Regions from separate parts of the Arthrobacter sp. V1I9 genome, predicted to be linked through region 1. Evidence: riboswitches for the same ligand, from Rfam matches in the RefSeq annotation. Region 1 holds a riboswitch; each other region holds the start of a gene.
The links. Region 1 has a riboswitch for thiamine pyrophosphate ahead of thiC (phosphomethylpyrimidine synthase ThiC). Riboswitches for the same ligand answer to the same signal wherever they lie in the genome.
Positions count from the first base shown of each region.

Region 2: another riboswitch for thiamine pyrophosphate. It lies ahead of QFZ70_RS00310 (ECF transporter S component); the one in region 1 lies ahead of thiC (phosphomethylpyrimidine synthase ThiC).
Region 3: another riboswitch for thiamine pyrophosphate. It lies ahead of QFZ70_RS05660 (FAD-dependent oxidoreductase); the one in region 1 lies ahead of thiC (phosphomethylpyrimidine synthase ThiC).
Region 4: another riboswitch for thiamine pyrophosphate. It lies ahead of thiD (bifunctional hydroxymethylpyrimidine kinase/phosphomethylpyrimidine kinase); the one in region 1 lies ahead of thiC (phosphomethylpyrimidine synthase ThiC).

Region 1 is NZ_JAUSYU010000001.1:1,508,923-1,512,122, forward strand. It holds gene thiC (phosphomethylpyrimidine synthase ThiC) at 1-1,582, opposite strand, end outside; TPP riboswitch at 1,578-1,685, opposite strand; gene QFZ70_RS07080 (amidohydrolase family protein) at 1,763-2,845, shown strand; gene QFZ70_RS07085 (VOC family protein) at 2,956-3,200, shown strand, end outside.
Region 2 is NZ_JAUSYU010000001.1:68,334-71,533, reverse strand. It holds gene QFZ70_RS00315 (ABC transporter ATP-binding protein) at 1-1,056, opposite strand, end outside; gene QFZ70_RS00310 (ECF transporter S component) at 1,056-1,679, opposite strand; TPP riboswitch at 1,734-1,875, opposite strand; gene QFZ70_RS00305 (heme-degrading domain-containing protein) at 1,948-2,490, shown strand; gene QFZ70_RS00300 (hypothetical protein) at 2,579-2,788, shown strand; gene QFZ70_RS00295 (DUF4383 domain-containing protein) at 2,897-3,200, shown strand, end outside.
Region 3 is NZ_JAUSYU010000001.1:1,188,258-1,191,457, reverse strand. It holds gene thiS (sulfur carrier protein ThiS) at 1-188, opposite strand, end outside; gene QFZ70_RS05660 (FAD-dependent oxidoreductase) at 185-1,537, opposite strand; TPP riboswitch at 1,530-1,648, opposite strand; gene thiE (thiamine phosphate synthase) at 1,676-2,410, shown strand; gene QFZ70_RS05650 (RNB domain-containing ribonuclease) at 2,526-3,200, shown strand, end outside.
Region 4 is NZ_JAUSYU010000001.1:1,653,605-1,656,804, forward strand. It holds gene QFZ70_RS07900 (Rne/Rng family ribonuclease) at 1-964, shown strand, start outside; TPP riboswitch at 1,131-1,228, shown strand; gene thiD (bifunctional hydroxymethylpyrimidine kinase/phosphomethylpyrimidine kinase) at 1,236-2,759, shown strand; gene rplU (50S ribosomal protein L21) at 3,022-3,200, shown strand, end outside.

The sequences.
Region 1 (3,200 bases):
CCGTCACGGGATCGAGGGACAACGCGAACTGGTCCCGCCAGCGGAACTCGAACCGCGCCTTGGACAGCGCGTCATCGCGTTCGTGCGCACCCGGGTGGCCCTTGGCGAGGTCTGCTGCGTGCGCCGCAATCTTGTAGGTGATCACCCCTGTTTTGACGTCGTCCTTGTTGGGCAGGCCAAGATGTTCCTTGGGGGTGACGTAGCACAACATGGCGGTGCCGTAGCGGGCGATCTCCGTGGCACCGATGGCAGACGTGATGTGGTCGTACCCCGGCGCCACGTCGGTAACCAGCGGCCCCAACGTGTAGAAGGGCGCCCCCTTGCACAGCTCCTGCTGGCGTTCGACGTTCTCCCGGACCAGGTGGAACGGTATGTGGCCGGGGCCCTCCACCATCACCTGCACGTCGTATTCCCAGGCGCGCTGCGTCAGCTCGGCCAGGGTGTCCAGTTCGGCGAACTGCGCGGCATCGTTGGCGTCCGCCGTCGCGCCGGGTCGCAGGCCGTCGCCCAACGAAAACGCGACGTCGTACCTGGCGAAGATTTGGCAAAGCTCGTCGAAGTGCGTGTAAAGGAAGTTTTCGCGGTGATGCGCCAGGCACCAGCCTGCCATGATCGACCCGCCGCGGGACACGATGCCGGTCACCCGGTTGGCGGTCAGGGGAACGTACCGGAGCAGGACTCCGGCGTGGATGGTCATGTAGTCCACGCCTTGTTCGCACTGCTCTATGACGGTATCGCGGAATATTTCCCAGGTCAGCGCGTTCGCTTCGCCGTTGACCTTCTCAAGGGCCTGGTAGATGGGGACGGTGCCGATCGGAACCGGCGAGTTGCGGATGATCCATTCCCTGGTGGTGTGGATATCGTCGCCGGTGGACAGGTCCATGACGGTGTCAGCGCCCCACTGCGTGGCCCACTGCAGCTTGTCCACCTCTTCCGCGATGGAACTGGTGACGGCCGAGTTGCCGATGTTGGCGTTGATCTTCACCAGGAAGGCCTTGCCGATGATCATGGGTTCGGACTCGGGGTGGTTGATGTTGTTGGGAATGATGGCGCGGCCGGCAGCCAGTTCGCTGCGGACCAGTTCCACATCGCAGTTCTCCCGCAGCGCCACGAAACGCATTTCCGGCGTGATGGTGCCCTGCCGTGCATAGTGCATCTGCGTCACCGTCCTGCCTTCGATGGCGCGGCTCGGCACGGGCGGCGTGCCCTTCCACTCCACGCTGGCGGCACCGCGGCGGACAGCCGAGCGGCCGTCATCGAACAGGTTCCGTCCCCTGCCGCCGTAGGTTTCCGTGTCTCCACGTGCTGCTATCCACTCGGCGCGGAAGGGGTTGAGTCCACGGACGGGGTCGCTTCCCGGGCCGGCCGTCCGGTAGGTGCGAAACGGGCCGTTGGCCTCGCCGTTTGGCGAGTCCGCCAGGGAAATCTCAGTGACGGGCACCCGGATACCAGAGGTTTCATCGTGGATATAGGCCAGCGAATGGGACTTCAGCGACTGGGTAACAAGTGGCTGGTCCTGGCCGCCGGCCGTCATACCGGACGGAATGTGGGCAGGGCTCAGCTGTGCTTTTGGTGTACTCAAGGGAATACTCACTTCCTTCGCCGGCATTACCCGGACAGGTTCAACGGTCGCAGGCTGCGTTAGCCCGATCTCAGCCCCTGCAGGGGCACCCGTGTGGTCAGGAACGAAGCTACCACAGCCGTCCGGGAGCGGCTTGTCACATTGCCGGTGCTAGCCTGACTGGCGAGGAAGAGGGACCAAATGGCGGAAATTATAGAATTCAGCGGCCCGGTGCTCACCGGGCCGGACACCGTGCGGCGGGGACTGTGGTCCGTTGACGGGCTGTTGACCTTCACCCGGCCGCCGCACGTTCCCGGACGGGTCCTGGACGGCTGGGTGCTTCCGGGCTTCGTTGATGCCCACTGCCACATCGGGCTGGGACCCGGCGGCGCGGTGGATCCTGCGACGGCGGAGGAACAGGCCCGGACGGACCTGAACGCAGGCACACTGCTGGCCCGGGACGCCGGTTCCCCTGCTGACACCCGCTTCCTGCAGGACAGCCGCGACGCGCCGGTGCTGATCCGGGCCGGCAGGCATCTAGCCAGGACCGGCCGGTACTTACGGGGTTTCGCTGAGGAAGTTGAACCGGACGGCCTGGTGGAAGCCGTCCGGAAGCAGGCCCGGGACGGCGACGGCTGGGTCAAGCTTGTGGGGGACTGGATCGACCGCGGCGCCGGTGACCTGGCGCCGTCGTTTCCCGCCGCCGTCGTTAGGGACGCTGTCCAGGCGGTGCATGACGAAGGCGCCCGGATCACCGCGCATTGCTTTGCCGAAGACACCCTGGACCAAATGCTGGACGCGGGTATCGACTGCATCGAACACGCCACCGGGCTCCTGCCGCGGCACCTCCCGCGGTTCGTGGAGCAGGGCGTACCCATCGTTCCCACCCTCATCAACATCGCCACGTTCCCGGACATCGCCGCGCAGGCGGAGCCCAAGTTTCCCCGCTACGCCGCACACATGCGCGCGCTGTGGGAGCGCCGGGCGGAGCGGGTGCTGGAGGCGTACGCGGCGGGGGTGCAGATCTACGCCGGTACCGATGCCGGCAGCGTCATACGGCACGGCAGGATCGCCGATGAAATCCTTGCCCTCCATCACGCAGGGCTTCCCATGGCCGCTGCCCTCGACGCCGCCTGCTGGGGCGCCCGGGAGTGGCTGGGCGCCGAGGGTCTGCAGGAGGGAGCCCGCGCCGACGTCGTGCTGTGCAGGGAGGATCCGCGGAAGGTTCCGGAAACGGTCAGCGGGCTGGCACACGTTGTGCTGGGCGGCCGCGTCCTTCGTTGATGCCGGCATCGGGAGGAACTTTTGCGGCACTTGGAATAAATTGAAGCTTCAAGTAATTTTAATAGTCATAGGCCCCCACCCCAAAGGGCCCCAGCACCGGGAGTTCCCACATGACTGCAGAAGCCGCAAGCCAGGACCTTCTTCCCGCCGACCTCACCATGGGCGCCGTGATGCTCAAGGTCGGCGACATGAAGGTTATGACCGATTACTACCAGCGGGCCCTTGGGCTTGAGGTTGTCGCCGAGCAGGACGGCGGAATCTACCTCGGCCGCCTGCAGAAGCCCCTGGTCCACCTTGCGCCCGCTCCCGGGCTGAACCTCCCGGGCAGGGGAGAGGCCGGCCTCTTCCATACGGC
Region 2 (3,200 bases), 1.4 Mb from region 1:
CAGCCCTGCGAGGGTCAGTGCGAACGTGGATTTCCCTGCGCCGTTGGGCCCGGTAATGGCCAGGGCCTGCCCTGCCCGGACCTGCGCGGAAATGCCCTGTTGCACCGGCACGGGCGCAAGTTTGCGAAAACCCTTGCGGCGGGCACGTTCCCGCGATACGGCAAGTTCCTCGGCGGCAAGCAGCAGGTCCCCGTTGCCGGGAGCAGGATCCGCCGCACGCAGACGCGTAGCCGGAACGTGGCCAGGCACCCAAACCCCGGCCGCCATAAGCATGCTCCGGGCTTCCCTGAGAACCTGGTCCGGCGGCCCATCCAGCAGCACGGCAGGATCCGTCAAAGAGCCGGGCTGCAGCACCACGATCCGGTCCACCAGGTCCTTCCAGACAGACACGCGGTGCTCCACCACCACCAGCGTTGCCCCGGTTTTGTCGAGGCAACGGCCAACGGCGTCACGCACCTCCACCACCCCGGCGGGATCCAGGTTGGCCGTCGGCTCGTCGAGGAGGAGCAGCCCCGGCCGCATGGCAAGGATGCCCGCGAGCGCCAGCCGCTGTTTCTGCCCGCCGGACAGGGCCGACGTCGGGTGGTCCAGCGGCAGGTGGGAGAGCCCGACGTCGTCCAGCGCCTCATGCACGCGGGCCCAGATGTCGGCGCGGGGCACGGCGAGGTTCTCGGCGCCGAAGGCGACATCGTCACCTACCCGCGAGAGGACCACCTGCGTCTCCGGGTCCTGCTGCATCAGTCCGGCCCTGCCGCGCTGCTCGCGGGGGGAGGCGCCGTCAATCAGCAGCGAACCGGACTCGTCGGAATCCCCGGCCGCGCCGCCGTCATCGGTGTCGTCAGCGTCCCCCAGCACCCCGGCCAAGGCATGGAGGAGGGTGGACTTGCCTGCCCCGGACGGGCCCAGCAGGAGCACGCGCTCCCCCGGCCGGATGTCCAGGTCAAGGGCACGGACAGCGGGCCTGGACCGCCCGGCATGCCGCCAGCCCCAGCCGCGGGCGGTGACGGCAGCCGGCCGCGCCGCCACCGACGCGCCGTGAAGGGAAGGAGCTGTCATCAGGAGAGGACTGGCTCCGTAGCTGCCCTGCGCGACGCGAAGGAGCTCAGGACTCCGGTCTTCGCCAGGCCGCGGGTGGCGATCCAGGACAGCGCGCCTGCGATGACGGCACCGGAGATCGCGGTGAAGACGATGTAGGCAAGCTTGTCCCCGCCGGAATAGGCGATGTTCCAGCCCCAGGGCGCGAAGGAGTCATTCAGGCCGCAGAACAGCCCGGCAGCAGCGCCGGCGAGCAGGGAAACCGGCAGGTTGAACTTCCGGTACACAAAAATCGCGAAGATGATCTCGGCACCCAAACCCTGGACAAACCCGGAGAACAGCACGGAGGCGCCGTACTGCGAGCCCATGAGCAGTTCGCCGGTGGCTGCAACAGTCTCGCAAAAGAGTGCGGCTCCCGGCTTGCGGATGATGAGCATGCCCAGCACCGCGGGGATCATCCACCCGCCGGCCAACAATCCGGTCAGCGGCGGGTATAGGGCGTTCATGGGCGCCGAGACTGCGGCCGCCCCCTGGGACCAGGCCCAGAAAATGACGCCGCCAGCGATGGCGATCAACGCCGCCACCACGATGTCCACGACGCGCCAGGACCTGCTGGTGGTCTTCTTGATTGCTGTAGTTGCCATGCGATCCTCCTGAGGAACAGGAGGGGAAAGTATTGCAACGGCACGCCGCTGCAGTACTTCGAGAACTCGACTCCCTTGCGCCGGTACTAACCGGATCAGGTTCGAGGGTCTGCGGCTGTCCGCACTCTCAGCGCCCACCTGCGGATCCTGGCTTGGCCAGTGATGCCCCGACGGCGGCGCTCCCCTGTCGTTGAATGTTTCTGTTGGTAAATATTTGCCCTGGTGGGCGGGGTCCAGTTTACACCGGAGGAGGGGTAGATTGTGGGCCATGACTGCCAATTCCCCGCATGTGACTGAGTTCGATCCGGATTCCGATGCCACCCAGCCGGAAGGTTCGCTGCAAGTGCTTATCGCCCGGATTGAGGGCGAAATCCGGGAGCTCCAGTTTCCTGGCTTCTCCATGGACGATGCACTGAACCTGGGGCTGCTGCTCGTGGAGTTGGGCAAGGAGGGCCAGTTCCCCATCGCCATTGACATCACCAAGGGCGAGCAGGTCCTGTTCCATGTGGCCCTGACCGGTGCCACCCCGGACAACGAGCACTGGATCCGGGCCAAACAGCGCACCGCCGCCAGGTACGAGGCGCCCTCCCTGCTGGTGGGGCTGCGCGCCCGGCTCGGCGGCGGACGGATTGAGGACCAGGGCTGGTTCGATCAGAGCCGGTACGCCGCGCACGGCGGCTCGTTCCCCGTGTACGTCACTGGCGTGGGCGCGGTGGCTACGGTAACTGTTTCAGGGCTTCCCCAAGTGCAGGACCACAACCTGGTGGTACAGGCCCTGCGCGAGGTCCTCAGCTCCATGCGCACGGACTGACGCGGGGCCTCAACGGGCGCGATGGACCCCCAGGAACGCCCGGAGTACATTCAAAGCGGGTGGCAGGAAGTTCCAAAGGAGGGGCGCCATGCTCGGTAATGCAGCCGACAACCAGGTGCGGGCGGCGGTGGACAAGGCCGCGGAGGAAATGATCTACATCGGCCCGGACCACCCTTACTATCCCCTGCTGGCGGAACTGGTGTCCGCCGTCGGGAATGCCTGGCAGCAGGGGTACGAGCACGGCCGTCGCGGCGGGCACCATCCAAACCCCTATGTGTGGAGCGCCCTGGAGGATTAAGGGCCACCAGCGGCCGCGGAAATTGCGGGCAGCGGCTGATGGCCCCACTTAGCTTATATTAGTAATCATGCTTACTATGTTGTCTCCAAGCTTTTGAGGAGACAGGTCATGACAGTCAGCATCCGCGCCACCGGAGCGAGGACAGGCCTGCAAAAGGCGGCCCTTGCAACGGGTGCCCTCTTCCTGCTGGTGGGTATCCTGGGGTTCATCCCCGGGATCACCAGTAATTACGAATCGCTGGGCATGGCCGGACACGGTTCGGGAGCCCTGCTTATGGGTGTCTTCCAGGTGTCGGTCCTGCACAACATCGTGCACCTGGCCTTCGGGGCGGCCGGACTGCTGTTGGCGAGGACCCACCAACAGGCAAGGAGCTTCCTCATTTACGGGGGCGTCATCTACCTCGTCCTGTGGC
Region 3 (3,200 bases), 320 kb from region 1:
AGCGCAGTGGCAAACCACTGGCTGCGGGGCACGACCTGCGAATTGTGGGCCACGGCCACGCCAAGTTTCCGGCCGTCGGTAGCCTGGCCGCTGGCAGCGAGGGGGCGCCCGGTGACCTCGCTGACGAGCACGGTGATGGAGGCACCCTCGGGCACAACGTGCAGGGTTCCGTTCAAGGTGATGTTCATGCTGTTTCCTTTATGGGCGGTGTGTTGCGAAGGCGGGCAGGAGTGCGGGCACCTGGCTTGGCGGAGAAGCGGCCCGGGTTGAAGGCAGCCCAGCGGGGGTCTTCATACCCGTCCAGGAGCTCCAGGCAGACGGCAGCAGCGGCCGGCGCCAGCAGGACTCCGTGGCGGAAGAACCCGGTGGCGATGATGAGGCCGGCAATGTGCCCGGAGTCACGGGCCTCTCCGCCGGGGACGGGAACCCGCCCCAGCAGCGGTGCGTTGTCCGGAGTTCCGGGGCGTGCCCGGGCCGTGGATTCCAGCAGCTCGAGTTCGGCGACGGCGGGAACCAGCACCTGCGCGTCGCGAAGGAGCTGGTACACGCCCCCCGCGGAGACGGCATCGGCGGCCGACGGCGTATCCTCACGCTGGGTTGCCCCGATCACCACCGTGCCGTCCCGGCGGGGCACGATGTAGACCGGAACGCCGTGCACCAGCCCGCGGACGGTGGACGTCACCAGCGGCTGCAAATGGCCGGGAACTGCGAGGCGCAGGATGTCCCCGTGGACTGGCCGGAGCGGCAGGTGCAAGTCTTTGGGTAGTGCTTCCAGGGCTGCCGCATGCAGCCCGTTCGCCACGACCGTTTCGGCGGCCAGCACCGTTCCGCCGCCTGCGAGGCGTACGCCGGCAACGGCTCCGTCGTGCCACAACAGACCGGCAGCGCGGGCCAGGACCGCGTGATCGTCGACGGCGCCCGCTGCTGAAGTGCCGGGCCCCGCGGCTCCGTTCCTGTTCCCGACCCCGTCCCCCGCACCGTCGCCGGTCAAGGCAGCCTGCAGGCAGGCCACCAGCAGCCGCGGATCCACCTGGTGGTCTGCGGGGGTGTCCAGCGCGCAGGCAATCCCGGGACTGAGAAGTGGCTCGCGCTGCCGGGCAGTCCGGATGGTCAGCGGTTCAACGGAAAGGCCGTTTGCCTGCTGGACTGCGCGCAGGTCCATCAGCGCACGGCGGTCGGCGGCGTCGGCACCCACGGCGAGGGTCGGCGTCGTGATGTATCCCGGATCTGCCCCGGATGCCGCGGCGAGTCGGGCGGCGAAAGCCGGCCAGCGGGCCGAGGCGTCCAGCATGAGTTCCAGGAGGTCCTCCTCCTGGTAGTGCAGTTCGCTGACCGGAGCGAGCATTCCGGCGGCAGCCCAGCTGGCCCCGGAGCCCGGTGCGTCGTCAATGACCACCACTGCGCGGCCGGAGCGCTTCGCCTCCCAGGCGATGCTGTGGCCGATGACTCCGCCGCCGATGACTGCCACATCGGCCTGGATAATGCCGTCCGTGCGCCCGGGCGTGCTGTCTACAGGGCAGTTGGATGGTACGCGCATGTGTCTCCTTCCCTACGCCGGCATTAACCGGATCAGGTCAAGCGGTCGGCTCTGACGCCCTCTCAGCCCGGCGCTTTGTGACAGCTGCCGCGGGCTCCCGCAGTACGAGGCAAGTGTAGAGGAACTAGTCTTTTCCCCATGAATGTGACCCATACCCCCGCCGCCGGCACCGATGTCCTCAGCAATGCCAAGGTCAGCAACGGCCTCCACGCCGCCCGCCTCTACCTCTGCACGGATTCCCGCACGGACCGCGGCGACTTTGACCAGTTCGTCGATGCAGCATTTGCCGGCGGGGTGGACATCATCCAGCTTCGGGACAAGTCCATTGAGGCAGCGGAGGAGCTGGAGCTCCTGGCAGTCCTCAAGGAGGCGGCAGAACGACACGGCCGGCTGTGGGCGGTCAACGACAGGGCGGACATCGCTATTCTGTCCGGCTCGCCGGTATTCCACATCGGCCAAAAAGACCTGCCGCTGGGCGCCGCGCGAACCTTGCTCAACGGCAACGCGGCCATCGGCCTGTCCAGCCACAGCCCGGCGCAGGTGGACGCCGCCCTCGCTGCGGCCGCAGCCCCCGCGGGGCTGGACTACTTCTGCGTCGGCCCGGTCTGGGCAACCCCCACCAAGCCCGGGCGGGCCGCCGTCGGGCTCGAGCTGGTGCGGTATGCCGCCGAAGCTGCGCGTTCAGGGCAGGATGGGCAGCCCGACGGCGGTGTTCCCTGGTTTGCGATCGGCGGCATCGACCAAAGCAACGTGGAGCAGGTGGTGGAAGCGGGCGCCCGCCGGATTGTGGTGGTCCGCGCCATTACGGAGGCCAGCGATCCGGCAGCCGCCGCAGCGTCGCTGCTCGCCGCCCTAAATGTCCCCAACTCCTGACACCCGCTGCCTGCCACCTACCACCTCCGAAGGCGCGGTACCGCGGTAGGGCAAGCAACGGCACTCCGGGCCCGGTGCCTGCACTATGGCGTGAATTCGGGCTAGGCTGATTTTCGTGTCATACCATCGGCTGGGTCCCAACGTCCACGAGCACACCAACGCGCTCGAGGAAGCTCTGGGCGCCCTGCGGACCGAGCTCGAGCTGCCGGGCTCCTACCCTGAGGACGCGGTGGCTGACGCGAAAGCGGCAGTTGAGTCCCTGCAGCTCCCTGACGAGGACCTCACCGGCGTCGACTTCATCACCATCGATCCGGCGTCGTCCACGGACCTGGACCAGGCGCTGTTTATTGAAGCCGACGGCGATGGCTACCACGTGCTGTACGCGATTGCGGATGTCCCCGCCTTTGTGAACCCCGGCGGGCCCCTGGACGCAGAAACGCGACGCCGGGGCCAGACCTTCTACGCCCCCGACGGGCGGATCCCGCTGCATCCGGAAGTGATCAGCGAACAGGCCGGCAGCCTCCTCCCCGGCCAGGACTGTTCTGCCTTCGTCTGGGACTTCCGCCTGGACAGCGCCGCCGAGGTGAACTCGGTGACCGTGAAACGGGCCAGGATGCGCAGCCGCGCGAAGCTCAGCTATAAAGGGGTGCAGGCCGAACTCGATGCCGGCTCCGCCTCGCCGGTACTGCAGCTCCTCAAAGAGGTGGGGCTCAAGCGCGTGGAGCTGGAACGGGCCCGGGGCGGCGCGAGCCTGAACATGCCGGAACAGGAGATTGTCCAGCTTCCCGAC
Region 4 (3,200 bases), 140 kb from region 1:
GTGCGCCGGCCGCGGCATTGTCACCCACGACGACCCCGTGGAGCACCGGCGGGCCAACATCGTGGCGGCTGAGCACCACGTCCAGCGGTCAGACAGCCGTCCCGAAGCCCGCAGCGAAAGCCACCGCAACGAGGCCCCGCGCATCGACAGCAGCCAGCCGGGCGTACGTCCGGACCGCAAACGGCGGCGGGGCCGCGGCGGCCAGCAGCCGGACATTGCCCCGGCAGTTGCCGTGCACGTCCACACGGTCCAGCCCGACCCCACGGACGCTGAGCGGCACGCCAAGGCGGAGGCTACCCGGTTGGCCCTCGCCAACATCGCCGCCGCAGCACATGCAGCCCACCTGCACGACGACGAAGTGGCGGCAGCCAGGCAGGCGGCTGCGGAGCAGCCAGCCCCTGCAGTGGACGCTGCAAGGCGCGACGACGATACGCGTCCGGCTGCCGTGCTCACCTTCGGCGGTGAGAAGGTGGTGTTGCCCTTCGTTGAGCACGCTGAAGAGCAGCAGCCGAAACCGGCTCTGACCCTGGACCGGCTCGCTGAAGCCTTCGCCCACCTCGGCCAGCCGGCGAGAGCGGAAGCGCAGCCCGAGCAGGCAGAACCGGAGGAGAAGCCGGCGGAGCGCGGGGAACCGGTCCAGCCCGCACAGGTGCCGGTTGCTTCAGCCGCTGCTGCAGCACCCGCCAAGGACTACACCGACCACACTCTGGAGCAGTCCCGGCAGCGCCGGCCGCGGCGCAACCGCAGTGCCAGCCGTGCCCAGGGAGCTGCCAACGAAACCACAGTGCAGCACCATGAAAGCGTGGCGGCGGCCAGCACAGGGCATACGCACGAGGCAAAGGCCCCGGCGCCGGCCGGTACCGCGGACTCCAGTGGAGGAAGCGCAGGCACCGAAAAACCGGCAGCAAAGCCGGCCGATGCGCCCATCATCCTGGGCGTAGGGGTGCCTGCCTCGGAGCTCTAGGAGCCACCAGTACGGAATGCCCGGTCAGCCACAGCAGTGGCCGGCCGGGCATCCTGCGTTAACTCCAGTAGATGAAGTGCAGTCTCGGCCTAAGCAGGGAACGAAGAGCAGGTGCCGGTCGCAATGTGTCACCTTCGGACTGCGCCTGGCAAAAAAGCTAGGCTGGGGAAACGACACGGGGTGCCGCGCAGAGAGCCGGCTGAGATCCACACCCGTTGAACCTGTCCGGTTAGCACCGGCGAAGGGATGTCTCTTGTCTGCGACTCTTGTAATGCCCACTGCCTCCCCGGCAACCTTCACTGCGGCACCAACAACACCAGGCCGGCAAATACCACGGGTCCTCTCCATCGCCGGCTCCGATCCTTCCGGCGGCGCCGGCATCCAGGCCGACCTGAAGAGCATCGCAGCGCTCGGAGGCTACGGGATGGCTGCCATTACTGCCCTCACCGCCCAGAACACGCACGGTGTCCGGTCCGTTCACGTGCCCCCTGCCGCGTTCCTGGTTGAGCAGCTGGATGCCATCAGTGACGACATCGGCATAGATGCCGTGAAAATCGGGATGCTGGGCAACGCCGAGGTGATCGAGGCGGTGGGGGCGTGGGTCCGGAAGGTGCGTCCCGCCGTCGTGGTCCTGGACCCGGTGATGGTTGCCACCAGTGGTGACCGCCTCCTGCAGGAGTCCGCGGAAGCGGCACTGCGCGCGCTCCTGCCGCTTGCCCACCTCATTACCCCCAACCTGGCGGAGCTCGCCATGCTCGTTGGCGGGGATCTGCAGGACAGTTGGGCCGGGGCAGTGGAACAGGGCCGCGCCCTCGCCGCTGCCACGGGCGCAACAGTGCTGGTCAAGGGCGGCCACCTGGAGGGCAACGAGTGCCCCGATGCGCTGGTCAGCACCACCGGCCTGCTCTCCAATGAAGTGGTGGTGGTGCAGGGGGAGCGGCTGGAAACCCGGAACAGCCACGGCACCGGCTGTTCGCTCTCGTCCGCAATGGCAACCGCCCAGGCGCGGCTGGGGAACTGGGAAGCGTCCCTCCGGGAGGTCAAGCCCTGGCTCGCCGGCGCTCTTGAGGCATCCGAAGCGCTGGAGGTGGGAACGGGCAGCGGGCCCGTGCACCACTTCCATCACCTCCGGCCGCAGCCTTCCAAAGGGAGCTTCGCGGCACAACTCCGGGGCGAAGCGCAGCAGTACCTGGATGACATCCATGCCTTGGACTTCATCCGCAACCTGGCTTCAGGCAGGTTGGAGGAGCATAAGTTTGCGTATTACCTTGCACAGGACGCCATCTACCTCAACGGCTATTCGCGCGTACTGGCCAGGGCGAGTGCGCTTGCACCCACCGAGGCAGAACAGCTCTTCTGGGCGGCCTCAGCAGGGCAGTGCCTCGAGGTCGAGTCGGAGCTCCACCGCTCGTGGCTGGCCACGCGGAAGGTCCGGCCCCGGCTGGGCCCGGTGACCAAGTCCTACGTGGACCACCTGACCGCGGCATCGGCGTCGGGCAGCTACGCGGTTCTGGCGGCGGCCGTCCTGCCCTGCTTCTGGCTCTACGCGGAGGTGGGGGCAACGCTGCACGCCCAGTTCGTTGCCGCCGGCGAACCTCCGGCGCACCCTTATGCCAACTGGCTGCGCACCTACGCCGACGAAGACTTCGCAGCTGCCACCCGGAGGGCCGTAGCAATAGTGGATGAAGCGGGGCGCAAGGCCTCCGCCGCGGACCGGTTGGCCATGGTCACGGCCTTCAAGCAGTCCTGCCGGCTGGAGGTGGACTTCTTCGACGCGCCGCGCCTCCACTCCTGACCACTCGCGAGCGGGTTGGCCGGTACTATGGTGGGGCATGGTGCGGACGCCGGAGTTGAACTGTGGTAACTATCACAGACAATCGGCCGGGACCAGCCTCATTTGCGGCCGGAGACAAAATTAGCGTATTCTGGATCTTCGGTGCTTACGCCAACACTTGGGTTATGACCCCACGGCGTTGAGGCACAGCGAGAAACCAGGCTTTCATGGCCGGTTCCGCACGCAAATTTTGTAATAAACGTCGAGAGAAGTGAGTTCCCAAGTGGTGTACGCGATTGTCCGCGCAGGCGGCCGGCAAGAGAAGGTTTCCGTTGGAGACTTCGTTACCCTGAACCGCGTCGCCGGTGGAGCTGGCAGCACCATTCAGCTGCCCGCGCTGCTCCTGGTTGATGGTGACAAGGTCACCACCGCCGCTGCTGACCTGGCCAAGGTAACTGTTAC